2 linked regions of the Methylomagnum ishizawai genome follow. The protein of the gene in region 2 interacts with the protein of the main gene of each other region in a pairwise test. Links are inferred from orthologs where the notes say so. Each region holds a gene or a part of one and is shown on either strand. Other genes may lie near its edges. The genes, in order: bioB and K5658_RS19755.

Region 1 (8,986 bases), 3.8 Mb from region 2 along the record:
TCGACGATACGCTGGGCATCCGCATCGACGACGACGCCACCTACACCTTCACCGGCGATTGCCCGCCCGGCTATGTCGTCACCCCCAACCACCGCGGCTACGACTACCTCGCGAAAAACCTGGCCTCCTGGGGATACGTGGTCGTGTCGATCAACGCAAACCGGGGCATCACCGCGGATTTCGGTCCCTCCGAGGACCCGGGCCTCAACCTGAGGCGCGGGCGGATGGTGCTGCGCCATCTGGCCCTGCTGTCCCAATGGAACAAGGGCGAACAGCCCGCCCCGTCCAGCCTGCCCTTCCCGCTGGAAAAGACCATGGATTTCTCCGAGGTCGGCCTGATGGGACACAGCCGGGGCGGCGAAGGGATGCGGGCCGCTTGGCGGCTGTACCGCGACGATGGCAGCCCGTTCCGGGTGGAAATCCACAGCCCCTTGACGGTCCGGGCCATCTTCGAGATCGCCCCGGTGGACGGGCAGACCTTCCGCGAACTCGATGCCGAGGACGTGTCCAGCATGGTGCTGCTCTCGGCCTGCGACGGCGATGTGTTCGACCTCGAAGGGGTGCATGTATTCGACCGCGCCCTGCTGGGCCTGGCCGATGGCTTCACAGTCCCGGCCCGGCCCCATCCCAAGGGCACCTTCAACGTCCTGGGCGGCAACCATAATTTCTACAACACCGAATGGCAGCAATCGGATTCATCCGGCTGCGCCGGCCACCCGGCCCTGTTCCCGGACACCAAGGGTTCGCCCGCCCAACGCCTGGCCGCGCTCAACACGCTCATCCCGTTCTTCCGCGGCACCCTGGGCAAAAAGCCCGATTCCGCCCGACTGGCCGTGTTCGACCCGCGCACCCCGTTCACCGGCCCCCTGTCCACCATCGGTGGCCTGGAACGCGGTTTCGCCTACTCGACCGCCTACACCGACCGCTGGACGCTGGAGGACTTCGACGCCCGGAAGCCGGTCAGCACTGCGGGCATCCCGCACTTCGCCCAAGGCGCGAAAATCACCCACCAAGCCGCGCCGCCCGAGCATGACCAGCGCCTCAGGGTGGCGCGTATCGATTGGCCTTTCGGTGCCGGTTCCGATATCCCCCATGTCGATATCGCCCTGGCCGACCCCGGCTTCGGCATCGATATCAGCGCCTACCGCTACCTCGGCCTGCGCCTGACCACCGCCTGCCATCTCGGCTCCTGCGCCCCGGACTGGCTGGATGCGCCCCAGTTGGACGCCAGCCTGAGCCTGCTGGACGCGGACGGCAACGAGTCCAACCGCATCGCCCTCAAGGATGTCATCGACCTGCGCAGGCCCGTGGGCACGGACTTCGGTTTTCCTTGGTACTCGCCGCTGTTTCCGGGCGCGGGGTTACACAGCCTCTTCCAACACGCCTATTTGCCCCTGGCCGGCCTGCAAGGGATCGACCTGACCAAAATCACCACCTTCCGGTTCAACTTCGACCGCAGCCGTGGTGGCCGCTTGCTCTTGGACGCCATCACCGTGCAAAACGACCCGCTCGACCTACCGGCACCGCCCACGCCCTTGGCGCAACCGGCGACACCCTTGGCCGCGGGCATCGTGGATAGCGCCCCGGCGCTGCCCACTCCCGCCGCGACCGTCCAGGACGGGAACCGGGTGGTGGGCGTGGCCCGCCGCGATGCCGGAACCGCTCCCTCGGCGGCATCCCGCCCAACCCAGGGCGGCTGGGTCGATCTCACCCTCAACAGCGACCACCCCTTCCCGATCACCGACAGCCTGCCGCAAGCCACGCTGGGCCAGGCGCGGTCCCTTTATGTGCGGCGGAGCGTCGATGGCCATTCGGTCGTGGCGACCTTCTCCGCCAGCGACTACGACCGCCAGCCCGGCGATGCCCCGCTTTCCGTCCGGGTCGGCAGCCAGCGGCTATGGGACTTCGGCACCAAGCCGCGGTGAGGGTCCGCCGGGGCGGCATCAGGGTTTCGAGGCGCGGCCATACACCGCCTCGAAACCCGCCTGGATACCGCCCTCCCCCCCCTGCGCGGCATAGGCGTCGAGCATCCGCCGCAGGGTGCGCTTGCCGGTGAGGTGGCGGGGCCGGTCGGCGGTGATGTTGTGCGCCCCCAGTCCTTTGAGTTCGCGCATGAGGGCGTGGACATCGGCGTAGTGGAGCCGACGGGTTTCGCGCTCGACCCCGGCCCGGACGAATCCGGCCCCGGCCAAGGCCTCCCCCACCTCCGCCGCGTCGGTGAATTCGTTGACATGGGTATGCCCCGGATCGGCCACGGCCCAGGCGCGGCGCAGTTCCGCCAAGGTGTCCGCGCCGAAGGTGCTGAACAACACGCGGCCCCCCGGCTTCAACACGCGCCGGAACTCACGGAACACGCCGGCCAAATCGGCGCACCATTGGATCGCCAGATTGGAAAACACCAGATCGACCGAAGCCTCGGCCAAGGGCAAAGCCTCGGCATCCCCGCGCAGATAACAAGCTCCGGGTCCGATCCGCTCCCGCGCCGTCCGCAGCATCCCTTCAGCGATATCCAGCAGGACGAGCCGGGACCCTGGATAGGCCTCCCGCAAGCGGGCGGCACCATAACCCGTGCCCGCGCCCACGTCCACCACCACGGCGGGCGGCGCCCCGTCCGCCGCCAGCCGGGATAGCAAGCGCTCGGCGATTCCGCGCTGCAACCCGGCCACGCCATCGTAGCCCGCCGCCGCCGCGCCGAACGAACGGCCCACCCAGCGCTTATCGGGATGGGCGTTCATGGCGGGCGATGAAATCCAGGATAGCGGCGGCGGCCGCGTCGGGATGGGTGGCGAACGGCAGATGGGCGGCAGCGGGCAGGAGGCACACCTCCATGCCCGGCACCAGCGCCCGGAGCGCGGCCCCGGCTTCTTTGGGCACCAAGCGGTCGTGCGCCCCCAACACCGCCAGGGCCGGACCCGCCGCATGGGCCAGCGCCGCCCGCAAGTCGGCCTCCCGCAGGAGATTCAAGCCCCCGCGCAAAGCTTCGATGGCTGGCGGTTCGCATTCGTCCAAGGCCGCGCCGATCTGCTTGACCAACTGGCGGGCATTGTCCAGGCCGAAGGTTTGCAGGCCGATGAAGCGCTTGAGGGTCGCCCCATAATTGGCTTCCAACTCCTGGGCGACCCGTTCCAAGGCACTGGGCGCGACGCCGGGCCAATCCGGCGCGGCGATGAACCTGGGACTTCCGGCCATCAGCACCAAGCCGCGCACCCGCCCGGGATGGCGTTCGGCGGAGGCCACGGCCAGCACGGCCCCCAAGGACCAGCCCAGCCAATAGGCCCGCGCCGGCGCGGCGGCGACCAAGGCATCGGCGACAGTGTCCAGCGAAAAATCGGCCAGATCGCCGCTACGGCCATGGCCGGGCAAATCGATCAAGGTGACGCGGACCCGCTCCGCCAGCCGTCCGGCGAAGTCCCGCCACACGCCACCATGCATGGCCCAACCATGGATCATCACCAGGTCCGGCCCCGTGCCGAAGGTTTCGGTATACAGGCCCGGTGTCCGTCGGCTCATGGCGCGGCTCCGGCCCGGAATCCCGGCTGGGCGGCTAGATCGGCCAGCGCCGCCAGCAAGCCATCCACATGTTCCTCGCGATGGGCCGCGCTCAGGGTGATCCTGAGCCGCGCCGTGCCGACCGGCACCGTGGGCGGGCGGATGGCGCCGACCAGGAAACCGGCCTCGAACAACGCGGTCCCGGCCCGGACCACGCTGGCGTTATCGCCCAAGACCACGGGTTGGATCGGGCTGGCGCTGGGCATCAAGACGAGCCCCAATTGTCCGGCCCCGGCGCGGAAGCGCTGGATCAAACGGCGTAGATGCTCGCGCCGCCAGGACTCCGCGCGGGCCAAGCGCAAGGCGGCGCGGCCCGCCTCCGCCACGGCGGGCGGCAGGGCCGTGGTATAGAGATAAGTACGGGCGCGCTGGATCAGGTATTCGATCAACTCCGCACAGCCCGCGACGAACGCCCCGAACGTCCCGAACGCCTTGCCCAAGGTGCCGACCAAAACCGGCACCGCGTCCTGTCCCAGGCCCGCCAGTTCCAACACGCCACCGCCCCGCCCGCCCAACACGCCCAGGCCATGGGCATCGTCGATCATCAGGACCGCGTCCAAATCGCGGGCCACGGTGGCCAGTTCCGCGACCGGAGCCACATCGCCATCCATGCTGAACAGCCCGTCGCTGACGATCAACCGGGTGGATGCATCGCCAGCGCCCAGGGCCGTCCGCAACGCCGCCGCGTCGGCATGGGGATAGCGCTTGAGCCGCGCCCCCGAGAGCAAGGCCCCATCCAACAGCGAGGCATGGTTCAGCCGGTCCTCGAACACGGTGTCACCGCGCCCGGCCAGGGCGGTGATGGCCCCGAGGTTCGCCATATAGCCGGTGGAAAACAGCAAAACCCGTTCACGCCCGGTGAACCCGGCCAATTCCTCCTCCAGCGCGTGGTGCGCCCGGCCATGGCCGGACACCAGATGCGCCGCACCGGCCCCCGCGCCGTAGTCCTCCGCGCCGCGCCGCAACGCCGCGACCACCTCGGGATGGTTCGCCAGCCCCAGGTAATCGTTGCCGGAAAAATTCACCCGCGGCCGACCGCCGACCACCACGTCCACGCCCTGCGGACCTTCCAACATCCGACGGCGGCGATACCGCCCGTCCCGCTCGATGGCGGCCAGCCGGGCGCGCAACTCTTCGCGGAAATCGGCCATTACTGGACGCCGAGTCCCGACATCTGCAACCCCAAGCGCCGGAACAAGCGCCGGTCGCCCTCGGCCACCGGATTCTCCGTGGTCAACAGGCGCTCGCCGTAGAAAATGGAATTGGCCCCGGCCAGGAAGCACAGGGCTTGCATCTCGTCGCTCATATCGGTGCGGCCCGCCGACAGGCGCACCCGCGCTTCGGGCATCATGATGCGGGCGGCGGCGATGGTGCGGACGAACACGAAGGGATCGAGCTTTTCGATCCCGGCCAGCGGCGTGCCCTCGACCTGGACCAGCATATTGATCGGCACGCTCTCGGGATGCTTGGGCAGGTTGGCGAGTTGGACCAACAGCCCGGCGCGGTCGCGGTCGCCCTCGCCCATGCCGACGATGCCGCCGCAACACACACTTATGCCCGCCTGCCGCACCCGTTCCAAAGTGTCCAGCCGGTCCTGGTAGGTGCGGGTGCTGATGATCTCCGAGTAATATTCCTCGGAAGTGTCGAGGTTATGGTTGTAGAAGTCCAAACCGGCGTCCTTGAGCCGCCGGGTCTGGCCATCGCTCAGCATCCCCAGGGTGACGCAGGTTTCCAGCCCCAAGGCCTTGACACCATCGATCATGGCGCAGACCCGCTCGATGTCGCGGTCCTTGGGACTGCGCCATGCGGCCCCCATGCAAAAGCGGCTGGCCCCTTGCGCCTTGGCCGTCCGGGCGGCGGCCAATACCTGTTCCACCGGCATCAACTCCTCGCGGGGCAGGCCGGTGTCGTAGCGGGCGCTTTGCGGGCAATAGGCGCAATCCTCTGCGCACGCGCCGGTCTTGATGCTGAGCAGGCTGCTGATTTGCACCTGGTTGGGATCGAAATACTGGCGGTGTACCGTCTGCGCCCGGTAGACCAGATCGTTGAACGGCAGGGCGAACAGGGCCTCGACTTCTTCCACGCGCCAATCGTGGCGGATTTCGGCGACCGGGTGGTCATGCCAGCCTTTGAAGTTTGAGGTGGAATTTTCTCGCATGGGGGACTCCGGGAATGATCGTTCGGGCGGCTTGGGCGCGGGTCCGTCAACTCGGCCAGGGGGTCGGCGCGGACAGGTGGCCGCGTATTATACAAGAATGGCTGTATCCACCCACTTGCCTGTTATGCGGCGATCCGGGCGGGGCGGGCTTGGACCTGTGCCCGGCCTGCGCCGCCGACCTGCCGCGCATCGCCGTGGCCTGCCCGCGTTGCGCCTCGCTTGTGGCCGCGGACGCGCCGCGCCTGTGCGGGCGCTGCCAAATCCGCCCGCCAGTCTACAGCGCCGCCCATGCGCCCTTGCTTTACGACAGCCATAACGAGGTCGGCTTCCTGGTCAAGGGGCTGAAATTCGCCCGGCGGCAAGCCTGCGCCCGCTTGCTCGGGACTTTGCTGGCGGACAGCCTCGCGGGCCGGGCCGATCCGCCCGAAGCCTTGATTCCCGTGCCCTTGCATCCCCGGCGCTTGCGGAAGCGCGGTTTCAACCAGGCGCTGGAAATCGCCCGCTTCGTCTCGGCCCGCTTGGAAATTCCGCTCGCGCCGGACGCCTGCCGCCGGGTGCGCGACACCGCCGCGCAGTCCTCGCTCGGTTCGGCCAAGCAACGGCGGCTGAACCTCCGCGAGGCGTTCCGGGCCGCACCGGACCTCGCCTACCGGCATGTGGCGGTGATCGACGATGTGCTGACCACCGGCACCACCGCGACCGAATTGGCGCGGACCTTACGGCGGGCGGGGGTGGAAAAGGTGGAGGTTTGGACCTGTGCCAGGGCGGGTTAGCCAGGCGCAATCCACGCCATGCCCCGTGGCTACCGTCCACGGACCGGAGGACTAGGCCTCCAACACCGCCTGTCGCGATCGCCTTGGCTATCGGACGGGAAATTGTCTACCATCCCCTCTGCGATGGACCTAAAACGCCATCGGATTCATATAGATATAACAAGCATCGTTCCCCAGGAAAAACCCAGGAGTCCCCTATGCGTATCACACCCGCCATCGTCCTGCCCCTCCTCTGGCTGGGCGCGGGCTTCCCGGCCGCCCAGGCCGCCGCCCTCGCCGGTCCCGCCTCCGGCTACAACGCCTTCTTGTTCGGCGATTTCACCAGCGCCAACTCCGATACCGAGGGCAATCTGGCGGCGGGCGGTGCCGTCAACGTCAGCAATTATTCGGTGGCCTCACACATCAACGGCAATCCCAGCGCCTCCCCCAACCCGGCCCGCTTGGTGGCCGGGAACCTGACCGCCAGCAACGGCGGCGTCGGCAACGGCCAGAACGGCGCGATCTACGCCGCCCATGCCTCGCTCAGCAGTTTCACCGCCACCGGCGGCGTGTTCTCGCAAACCCTGGTCGATTTCGCCGCCGCCCGCACCCAATACCAAACCCTGTCCACCTATTGGGATTCGCTCACGGCCAACGGCAGCGCGGCCAACAATTACGGCTCGCTCACCCTCACCGGCAGCAACACCGTGTTGAACGTGTTCGACCTCGACGGCGGCGCCATCACCAATACCAACTCCGTCGATATCTACGCCCCCGCCGGTTCCACCGTCCTCATCAACGTCGGCGGCACCGGGCAGACTTTCCAGAACGGCCAAGTCACCCTGCACGGCATCGACCCGACCCACGTCATCTACAACTTCTTCGATTCCCGCTCGCTGAACCTGGCCGGCAGCAAGAACCCGAACGGCTCCATCCTGGCTCCCTGGGCCAGCGTGTCCGGCGGTTACGGGCAAATGTACGGGCAACTGCTGGCCGAATCCTTCAACGGCAACATCGAGTTCCATAATTTCCTGTTCGCGGGCAGCCTGCCCGATCCGGTCGCGGTACCGGAACCGGCGACATTCTGGCTGTTCGGCCCGGCCTTGCTGTGGAGCCTTGGGAAAACCGCCCGGCGCGGTACCCCGGCCCGCCCGCCGCGGGCATAAAAAAGGCGGTGGTCCCGCGCTCCCAGGAACCACCGCCAAGCGCCACAGCGTAGACAACCGCGTGGATCGACCCGACCCGATACCGACCCCACGCTAGGGCGTGGGAGGAACCTGGGTCGCGGCCCCGAAATAGCCATAGACCTCCGGCGCGGCCAACAAGGTATCTTGCAAATTCCTACGGGAAGCGGGGAAACCGCCCCGCGCCCTCAAACCGGCCGCCGCCGGATCGCCGGACAGCAGGATGGCATCCGCCACCGCCAAGCCCAGCAACTGGCCTTGCAGGTTGTCGAAACCGAAATGCACGCCCAGGTACAACCTGCTCGCGCCGTTTTCCAATTGGGCCTGGCTGAAGGTCGCCACCGTCCGGGATTGGGTGTTGCCGGTGCCGTTATTGGTGCCGACCAGCCAGGGCAGGGTGGTCAAGGTGGCGGCACCCGCCTTGCCCGGCAACACCTTGTCCCCGAAGAAAGCCCGCAGCACCTCGAAACCCGCCGCCCCGGTGGCGCTGTGCCCGGCGGTGTTGGAAGGATGGGCGGGCGTCGCCGCGAGCGGGTGCCAAGCACCGTAATCGTTCACCGCACCGCTGGCGTCGGCGTTCAGGGCGGTGATCGGGCGCCAGAATTTCTGCTGGTATTTGGAATCGAAGGCGGCGAAGCGGGCATCGGCCACGGCGTTGCCCAACAAGGCGAACAGCTTGGCGTTCTGGTCCAGGGTATAGCGCCGCGCGGTGGCGGCGATCCGCGCCGCCTCGAATACGAAGATTTCGGCATCCTGCTTGTAATAGAGCGCCTGGGCGGCCTGGTCGCCGGTACGCAGGCCCGGATGCGCCGAATCCTGCCCGTGGTTCTTCACATAATCCAATTCCTGGACATACTCGGGGCTGCCCACTTCGGGCGACAAGGGCACGGCGGCGACCAGTTTGATCTTCTGCGCCGTGGTCAGGCTGAAGGGGGTCACGTCGCGCCAATTGAGATCGATACCGGGCCGCCCCTGGATCGCCGTCCCGCTGGCGTCGAAGCCGGTGGGCGCGCCGGTCTCGGGATCGTTATAGACCGCGCCGGCGTTGCTCTGCCGCCATAGCCCTGGGCCGGGATTCGCGGTCGGGACCAAGTCCGCGCCATAGGTGGCGGCGGCGGCGGCATTGTCGTACTTGCGGGCGGCGATGGCGGCGGCGGCGGCATCCTTGCCCGCCTGGATACCGGGATCGCCCGCGGCCACGCCCAATTGCGCCAAATACTGGGCCAGCTTGGCATCCAGCCAAGACCGGGTCTGCGCCCAACGGGCATCGACACCGGCCACGGTGGGATTGGGCAATTGGCCCAACAGCACGTCATGGGCCGCCTGGGCCGCCGCCGCCGCCG
Region 2 (9,031 bases):
GCCAATGAACCCGGCATCAACGGCGTCAAGGTCTTGCTGCTCGACGCCAACCAGAACCAGATCGCCACCGCCACCACCAATCCGGGCGGCTCCGGCAACCCGGACGGCCTTTACCAATTCACCGGCCTGTGCGCGGGCACCTACTACGTCAAGGTCGACGAAACCACCCTCAACCCCGATCTGGTGGCGAGTCCGGTCAGTGTCGGCGGCAACCGCACGGTCGATAGCAACCCGCAGCCGGCCCAGGTGGTGTTCACCCTCAACAACGGCAGCGACCAAACCCTGGACTTCGGCTACAACTCCCCCTGCAAGGGCAGCATCGGCGACTACGTCTGGCACGACCTCGACCGCGACGGCATCCAGGACGCGGGCGAACCCGGCATGAACGGGATCACCATCAACCTCAAGGATTCCACCGGCACCATCGTCGCCACCACCGTGACCGGCGTCGGCGGCCCCGGCAGCCAGGACGGCTACTACCAGTTCAACGGCCTGTGCGCCGACAACTACACGGTGGAAGTGGACACCGCCAGCCTCCCGACCGACTACACCCCGTCGCCGTCGGCCCAGGGCAACAACACCGACAAGGACAGCAACGGCAGCCCCGCCACGGTCAGCCTGGGAACCGACACCAGCACGGCCCAGGATATCGACTTCGGCTTCCTGTCGCCCTGCTCCGGCGTCATCGGCGACTATCTCTGGGAAGACGACAACCAGAACGGCCTCCAGGACTCGACCGAACCGGCCCTGGACGGCATCACCGTGCAGTTGAAGGACGGCCTGGGCAATATCGTCGCGACCGATATCACCGGCACCGGCGGTTCCACCGGCAAACCCGGCTACTACGAGTTCCGGGGCTTCTGCGCGGGCACCTACACCGTGGTGGTCGATCCCACCGGCCTGCCGCCCGGCTTCGTCCCCACGCTGAACAACGTGGGCGGCAACCGGGGCGTGGATAGCAACGGCAGCCCGGCCAGCGTCACCCTGGCCTCCGACAACGCCAGCGACCTCAGCATCGACTTCGGCTACAAACCGCCCTGCCTCGCCAAGATCGGCAACTACGTCTGGGCCGACAAGAACCAGAACGGCCTCCAGGATGCCAGCGAAACCGGCATCAACGGCGTCACCGTCAACCTGAAGGACAGCAGCGGCACCCTCATCTACACGGAGCAGACCTACACCAACACCAACCCCGGCTATTACCAGTTCAGCGGCCTTTGCACGGGCAGCTACAGCGTCGAGGTGGACGGCTCCACCCTGCCGCTGGGCTACATCCCGACCACCGCCCTGGTGGGTGGCGACCGCGGCACCGATAGCAACGGCATCCCGAGCGCCGTCACCCTGGCGACCAACAGCACCTACGACAGCACGGTGGACTTCGGCTACGTGCCGCCCGCCAACCTGGGCGATAGGGTCTGGAACGACGCCAACGGCAACGGCATCCAGGACGGCGGCGAAACCGGCATCGTCGGCCTCAAGGTGGAGCTGTACCAATGCACCAGCAACACCCTCAAGGGAACCACCTACACCGGCACCGACGGCCTCTATGGCTTCCCGAATATCGCGCCGGGCAGCTATTACATCCGTGTCTACACCGACGCCACCTACCCGGTCTTCACCACCGCCAACCTGGGCGGCAACGAAGCCCTGGACAGCGATGCCAACGCCAGCGGCGTCACCAACTGCGTCACCTTGACCTCGGGCCAGACCTACAACGACCTGGATGCCGGGTTGCAACCGGCCACCGCCAGCCTGGGCGACTTCGTGTGGAACGACGCCAACCAGAACGGCTTGCAGGAGAGCGGCGAGGCGGGCATCGGGGGCGTCTTGGTCAGCCTCTATAACTGCGGCTCGACCACCGCGCTGCGCACCACCAACACCGGCTCCGATGGCAAATACGCCTTCACCGGACTGGTGGCGGGCTGCTACGAAGTCGGCTTCCAAACCCCGGGCGGCTACACCCTCACCGTGGCGAACGTGGGCGCGGACGACGGCATCGACAGCGATCTGATCCAGACTACGGGCCGCACCACCTCCTACACCCTGGCGATAGGGCAGGCGTTGACGACCGTAGATGCCGGGTTCTACACCAAGGGCTCCAATGGCTGTGACGAGGACGACGACGATAAGGACGGTGACAAGTCCGGCGATAAATCGGGCGACAAGGACGATGACAAATCCGGCTGGGGCGATAAGTCCGGCGACAAGGACGACGACAAATCCGGCTGGGGCGATAAGTCCGGCGACAAGGACGACGACAAGTCCGGCTGGGGCGATAAGTCCGGCGACAAGGACGACGACAAGTCCGGCTGGGGCGATAAGTCCGGCGACAAGGACGACGACAAGTCCGGCTGGGGCGATAAGTCCGGTGACAAGGACGACGACAAATCCGGCTGGGGCGATAAATCCGGCGACAAGGACGGCGACAAGTCTGGCGGTGGCTCCAGCAGCGACTGCGAACACGACCACGATCCGTGTTCCAGTGGCAACACGGGTTCCGGCGATAAGTACGGCGACGACAAGTCCGGCGATAAATCCTGGGATAAGTCCGACGACAAGGACAGCGACAAATCCGGTTGGGGTGACAAATCCGGCTGGGGCGATAAGTCCGGCGACAAATCCAGTTGGGACGACAAGGATGGCGATAAATCTTGGGACAAGTCCGATGACAAATCCGGCGACAAATCGGATGACAAGGACGGGGACAAATCGGGCGCGGGCAGTTGCGGCGACAAGTCGGATGACAAATCCGGCGACAAGGACGGCGATAAATCCGGCTGGGACGACAAGGACGACGACAAATCCGGTTGGGGGGATAAGGACGATGACAAGTCCGGTTGGGGGGATAAGTCGGGCGACAAGTCGGATGATAAATCCGGCTGGGGGCACTAAGCCCTAGCCTGCGCCAGCGGGGCGGGCCCGGAGCCCGCCCCAATTTGGTGGCACCCAAGCCCTTTCCCCCGGCGGGGAAAGGGCTTTTTCATGGCCGCCACAAAGCGCGAGCTTTGCTATAGTGGCCCCCCGCTTACCGAACCCGGATGAAACCCATGTGGACGGACGATCCCGACGATTACGAACCCGAACTCCCCCCCAGCAAATCCCAACTCAAACGCGACAGCGCGGCGCTACACGACCTGGGCCAGGAACTGATCGAACTCGCCCCCGAGCAACTCGCCCGGCTGGACCTACCCCCCGGACTCCTGGACGCGGTGCGGCTGGGCCGGACCATCACCGCCCACGGCGGACTGCGCCGCCAGCGCAAATACATCGGGAAACTGCTGCGCGACCTCGACCCCGAACCCATCCGCCAGGCCCTGGCCGATTTGAAAGTGGTCAGCGCCGACGCCGTCCGCCTGCAACACACCTGCGAGCGTTGGCGTGAACGGATGCTGGCCGGGGGCGACGCCGCCGTGAACGAATTCCTGGCCGAATACCCGGAAGCCGACCGCCAGAAACTCAGGCAACTGGTCCGCGACGGCCAGCGCGAGCGCCAAGCGGGCCAAGCGCCACGGGCGGCGCGGGCGCTGTTCCGCCATGTCCGGGAAACCCTATCGGCGGACGTGGACGGGACGGGGGATTTCGAGGAGGCGCCGGAAGCCGATTGACGCGGCCCGGCCTACAAACCCTCGACCGGAGCGCCATCCCGGAACAACACCAATTGGCGGGGCCGCAGCGCCGTCCAGGCTTCGTTGTCGGTGAGCGGCAAGGTGGCGATCACCGCGACCCGGTCCTCGGGCGTGGTGAGTTGGCTGAAATCGACGGTCACGTCCTGGTCCACCAAATGGGCGCAGCTGAACGGGGCTTGGCGCACCAGATAATGCAACTGGGTCGAGCAATGGGCGTAGAGGACGTCGCCGTTCGACAGCAGGCAATTGAAAGTGCCATGGGCGGCGATATCCTGGCAGAGCCGCTTCAACACCCCGAACAAGGCGATCTCGTCGGGCGGGCCGTTGGGGAATTCGCGGCGGAAGGTGTCGAGGATGTGGCAGAAGGCCCGCTCGCTGTCGGTATCGCCCACCGGGCGGTAATCGCCGGACAGCGCGGGCGCGTAGTTTTCCAGGTTGCCGTTATGGGCGAACAGCCAATAGCGGCCCCATAGCTCGCGCTGGAACGGATGGCTGTTCTCCAGGGCGATGCGGCCCTGGGTGGCTTTGCGGATATGGGCGATGACATTGGTGGAATGGATGGGGTAGCGCCGCACCAATTCGGCGACCGGCGATTCGATGGTGGCCTTGGAATCGAGGAAAACCCGGCAGCCCCGGCCCTCGAAAAAGGCGATGCCCCAACCGTCGCGGTGATGGTCGGTCAGCCCGCCGCGCAGTTGGAAACCCTCGAAGGAAAAACAAATATCCGTGGGGACGTTGCAATTCATGCCTAGCAATTGGCACATGGCGGTGTCGGTCGGGAGGTTGTGGAAAACGCCCATCAGTATGCCACGAAGCGGCCCCGGCCCCGCCCGGATTCCACCCCGCGCCGTCCATCGTTCCCGCATGGCGGGCCGGGAATGGGGCTGGTACACTCCGGCCCACCGCAACCCAGGCCTCCAGAACGGGACCGCCATGCATATCGATTTATTCAAGAATACCGACAGCGTCGAAACCTTCCCGGCCGGGGCGGCGATCTTCTCGGAAGGCGAGGATTCCGACGGCCTCATGTACGTCCTGCTGGAAGGCGAGGTGGAAGTCTTCGTCGGCGGCAAGCCGGTCAACCTGATCGGGCCGGGCGAATTCCTGGGCGAGATCGGCCTGATCGACCGCGGCCCGCGCAGCGCCACGGCCGTCGCCACGGTGGAGTCCAAGCTGGCCCCGATCAACGAAAAGCGCTTCCAGTTCCTGGTGCGGCAAACTCCGAACTTCGCCCTGGCGGTGATGCGCTCCATGGCCGAACGCCTGCGCCTGCCCCGCGACTAAGCGCCTCGATCCGGGCGGACGGGCAACCCCCGCCCCTTCACCCAGGCATACAAGGCCGGAATCACCACCAAGGTCAGCACGGTGGAGGACAGCATCCCGCCCACCATCGGCGCGGCGATGCGGCGCATGACCTCCGAACCCGTCCCCGTCCCCCACATGATCGGCAGCAAGCCCGCCATGATGGCGACCACGGTCATCATCTTGGGCCGTACCCGCTCCACCGCGCCTTCGCGGATGGCGGCATAGAGGTCGGCGGCCCGCAGCGCCCGTCCTTCCCGCCCGCAGCGCTCCCGCGCCGCCGCCAGCGCCTGGTCCAGGTAAATCAGCATCACCACGCCGGTTTCCGCCGCCACCCCGGCCAGGGCGATGAACCCCACCGCCACCGCCACGCTCAGGTGGTAGCCCAGGCCATACAACAGCCACACCCCGCCGATCAGGGCGAAGGGCAAGGACAGCATCACGATCAGGGTTTCGGTCAGCCTGCGGAAGTTCAGGTACAGCAACAGGAAGATGATGGACACGGTCAGCGGCACCGCCAGCGCCAGCTTGGCCTTGGCCCGCTCCATATACTCGAACTGCCCGCTCCAGGTGGCGTAATAGCCGGGCGGGAACCGCACCCGTTCCAGCACCGCCCGCTGCGCCTCCGCCACATAGCCGCCGATATCGCGGTCGCGGATATCCACGAACACATAGGCCGACAACAGCGCGTTCTCGGTGCGGATGACCGGGACGCCACGGTCCAGGCCGATCCGCGCCAATTGCCCCAAGGGCACCATGGCCCCCGCGGGCGTCGGCACCAGCACTTCCGAGGCGATGCGCTGCGGCGAATCGCGGAGTTCCCTGGGATAGCGCACGATCACATCGAAGCGTTCCCGGCCCTCGACCGTGGTGGTCACGGTCTCGCCGCCCAGGGCCGTGGCGATCACCTCCAGGAAATCGCCGACCCCGAGGCCATGCCGCGCCAATTGCAGCCGGTCCGGCTCGATATTGAGGTAATAGCCGCCGGTGATGCGCTCGGCATAGGCGCTGCCGGTGCCGGGCACGGTCTTGACCACGGCCTCGATCTGGGTGGCGAGCCGGGCCATTTCCGCCAAATCCTTGCCGAACACCTTGATGCCGATGGGCGTGCGGATGCCGGTGGACAGCATATCGATGCGGTTCTTGATCGGCATGGTCCAGGCGCTGGTGACGCCCGGTAGCTGGGTCGCCCGGTCCATCTCGGCGACCAGTTGGTCCAGGGTCAGGCCGGGCCGCCAGTGTTCCTCCGGCTTGAGGTTGACCACGGTCTCGAACATTTCCAAGGGCGCGGGATCGGTGGCGGTGGCGGCGCGACCCGCCTTGCCGAACACCGATTCGACCTCGGGGAAGGCTTTCAGGATACGGTTCTGGGTCTGCATGATCGCCGCCGCCTGGGTCACCGACAGCCCCGGCAGGCTCATGGGCATGAATAGCAAAGTACCCTCGTTCAAGCTCGGCATGAATTCGCTGCCCAACTTGGACGCGGGATACACGCTCGCCGCCAGCGCCAGCGCCGCCACGGCCAGGGTGGATTTCTTCCAACGCAGCACGGTCTCGATGACCGGGCGGTACAGCCAGATCAGCAGCCGGTTGATGGGATTTTCATGTTCCGGGACGATGCGGCCCCGGATGAACAAAACCATCAGCACCGGCACCAGGGTCACCGACAGCAAGGCGGCCCCCGCCATGGCGAAGGTCTTGGTGAAGGCCAAGGGCTTGAACAAGCGGCCCTCTTGCTCCTCCAGCACGAACACCGGCAGGAACGACACGGTAATCACACAGAGGCTGAGGAACAGCGCCGGGCCGACCTCCCGGGCCGCCGCGATCATGAGTTCCAGGCGGTCGGCACCGGGTTCGGCGCGTTCGAGGTGCTTATGGGCGTTCTCGATCATCACGATGGCGGCGTCGACCATGGCCCCGATGGCGATGGCGATGCCGCCCAGGCTCATCAGGTTGGAACTGATGTCCAACCAGCGCATCACGATGAAGGCGATCAGCACCCCCACCGGCAGCATGACGATGGCGACCAGGGCGCTGCGGATGTGGTAAAGGAACACCACGCAGACCAAGGCCACCACCAGGCTTTCCTCGAGCAGCTTGTCGCGGAGGTTGGCGATGGCCTTGAGGATCAACACCGAGCGGTCGTACACCGGTTGGATCGACACCCCGGCGGGCAGGCCGGGCGCGAGTTGGGCCAGCTTGGCCTTGACGTGGTCGATCACGTCAAGGGCGTTCTGGCCGTAGCGGGCGATGGCGATGCCGGACACCACCTCGCCCTCGCCGTTCAATTCGGCGATGCCGCGGCGTTCGTCCGGGCCGAGTTCGACCCGCGCCACGTCGCGGATCAGGACCGGCGTGCCGCCCTCGGCCTTCACCACCAAATCCTCGATATCGCGGATACCGCGCAGATAGCCCTGGCCGCGCACCATGTACTCGGTCTCGGCCATTTCCACCACCCGTCCACCCACGTCGCGGTTGCTGGCGGCGATCACCCGGCCCACCTCGCCCAAGGCGATGCCATAGGCTTGCAGCTTGCGCGGATCGACCACCACTTGGTATTGCCGCACGAAGCCGCCGACGCTGGCGACCTCGGCCACGCCCTGGGCCTTGGTGAGTTGGTAGCGCAAGAACCAGTCTTGCAGGGCGCGGAGTTCCGCCAACGAGTGTTGCACGCCCAGCACGGCATATTGGTAGACCCAGCCCACCCCGGTGGCGTCCGGCCCCAGGATGGGCACGGCGCTTTTGGGCAAACGCCCCGCGAGCATGGCGAGATGCTCCAACACCCGCGAACGCGCCCAGTACAAATCGGTCCCGTCCTCGAAAATCACGTAGACGAAGGACGCGCCGAAGAACGAGAAACCGCGCACCACCTTGGAATGCGGCACGCTGAGCATGGCCGTGGCCAGGGGATAGGTCACTTGGTCCTCGACCACCTGCGGGGCTTGCCCGGAATACTCGGTGTAGACGATCACCTGGGCGTCGGACAGGTCCGGCAGGGCGTCCAGCGGGGTTTTCAGCACGGCGTACACGCCATAGGCCACGACCAAGGCCGTCGCCAGCAGGATGAGGAAGGCGTTGCGGGCCGAGCCGTCGATGATGCGCCCGAGCATGGGGGTTCCTTACGGGGATGGATGGAACCCGTGTTATGGCGGATGGGCGGGGGGTTGGCAAGGGCGGGATTCGATGCCCGGCAGGCGGTCCCGCTGGAAGATTGGGTGGGGCGGAAGTGCTTGTGCGTTCCGCCCACGCCAGATTATTTGACCGTATAGGACTGGGACGTTTGATTGTTGCCCTCGTTGGCTTCGTTGGTTTGACACCAGCTATCGACAAAGGCACGCAGGCTTTTGATGCCCGCGGTTCCCGCAACCAGGTTAAGCGTCACGGTTTTGGAAGCACCTGCCGCCAGGGTTCCTAAGCTGGCGTAAGCGTCGCCTTCCGCGCCACAGGTTTGGGCGGTGGTTTGATTGGCCCACACATCCATATATCCGGCATTCCCGTTGGCTGTGCCTTGGTTTTTGACCGTGATCGTCGCCGTGAAGCTGCCCTGAGCGGTCGGCAGGCTGGGTGACAAGATGACTTTAGTGACCACGAAATCCGGTTGCGGCGCGGAACCGACCCGATACGAGAGCGTGGCTTGGTTGTTGGCTTCGTTGAGTTCGGCGCTGGCGCAGTTGCCATCGGCGAACACGCGCAGGGTCTTGGCCCCTGCCACACCAGCGGCTAACCCATTGACGTTGAGCGTCTTGCTGGCACCGGGTGCCAGCGTGCCGACGTCCACCGATTTGTCGGGCGTGGCGTTGCAGCTTTGCGCGGTGGGTTGGTGGGTCCAGACCGCGAGTTTCCCACCGTTGGCGCTGCCCTTACCTTGGTTGGTGATGGTGACGCGCAGATTGAAGCTGCTGTCGGGCGTGGGGGAGGCGGGATAAAGCAACAGGCCGCTGGCGACGAAATCCGGCAAAGTGGCGGTGGGCGTGGCGCTGACTTCGTTCGAGAGCGGGCTGGTTTCGGCGGAATTCACCGCCGCCATCTTGAAGAAATACTTGGTGCCGTTGACAAGGCCGGTGAGGGTGGCGCTGGTGCCGGTGAGGCCGGTTTTGACCGGG

What was found.
Region 1: the proteins of K5658_RS19755 (region 2) and bioB interact in binary tests that used the Escherichia coli proteins (3 or more experiments, as listed by UniProt). The link is inferred for Methylomagnum ishizawai from one-to-one orthologs.

Annotation. Positions count from the first base shown.
Region 1 is NZ_AP019783.1:543,742-552,727, reverse strand. The notes cover bases 3,704-6,653. They hold bioB (biotin synthase BioB), read right to left. Parts: upstream 5,708-6,653; coding sequence 4,700-5,707; downstream 3,704-4,699. Other genes in these bases: K5658_RS02355 (ComF family protein), read left to right, coding at 5,722-6,480; bioF (8-amino-7-oxononanoate synthase), read right to left, coding at 3,704-4,700. Outside these bases: K5658_RS02380 (alpha/beta hydrolase), read left to right, coding at 1-1,925; malonyl-ACP O-methyltransferase BioC, read right to left, coding at 1,944-2,735; pimeloyl-ACP methyl ester esterase BioH, read right to left, coding at 2,716-3,510; more of bioF, read right to left, coding at 3,507-3,703; K5658_RS02350 (choice-of-anchor A family protein), read left to right, coding at 6,678-7,625; K5658_RS02345 (vanadium-dependent haloperoxidase), read right to left, coding at 7,719-8,986. UniProt on the Escherichia coli protein: Catalyzes the conversion of dethiobiotin (DTB) to biotin by the insertion of a sulfur atom into dethiobiotin via a radical-based mechanism.
Region 2 is NZ_AP019783.1:4,365,538-4,374,568, reverse strand. Bases 2,522-5,516 are described here. They hold K5658_RS19755 (class II glutamine amidotransferase), read right to left. Parts: upstream 4,427-5,516; coding sequence 3,617-4,426; downstream 2,522-3,616. Other genes in these bases: K5658_RS19745 (efflux RND transporter permease subunit), read right to left, coding at 4,907-5,516; K5658_RS19750 (cyclic nucleotide-binding domain-containing protein), read left to right, coding at 4,560-4,910; yjgA (ribosome biogenesis factor YjgA), read left to right, coding at 3,048-3,605; K5658_RS19765 (SdrD B-like domain-containing protein), read left to right, coding at 2,522-2,892. In the rest of the region: more of K5658_RS19765, read left to right, coding at 1-2,521; more of K5658_RS19745, read right to left, coding at 5,517-8,038; K5658_RS19740 (CARDB domain-containing protein), read right to left, coding at 8,182-9,031.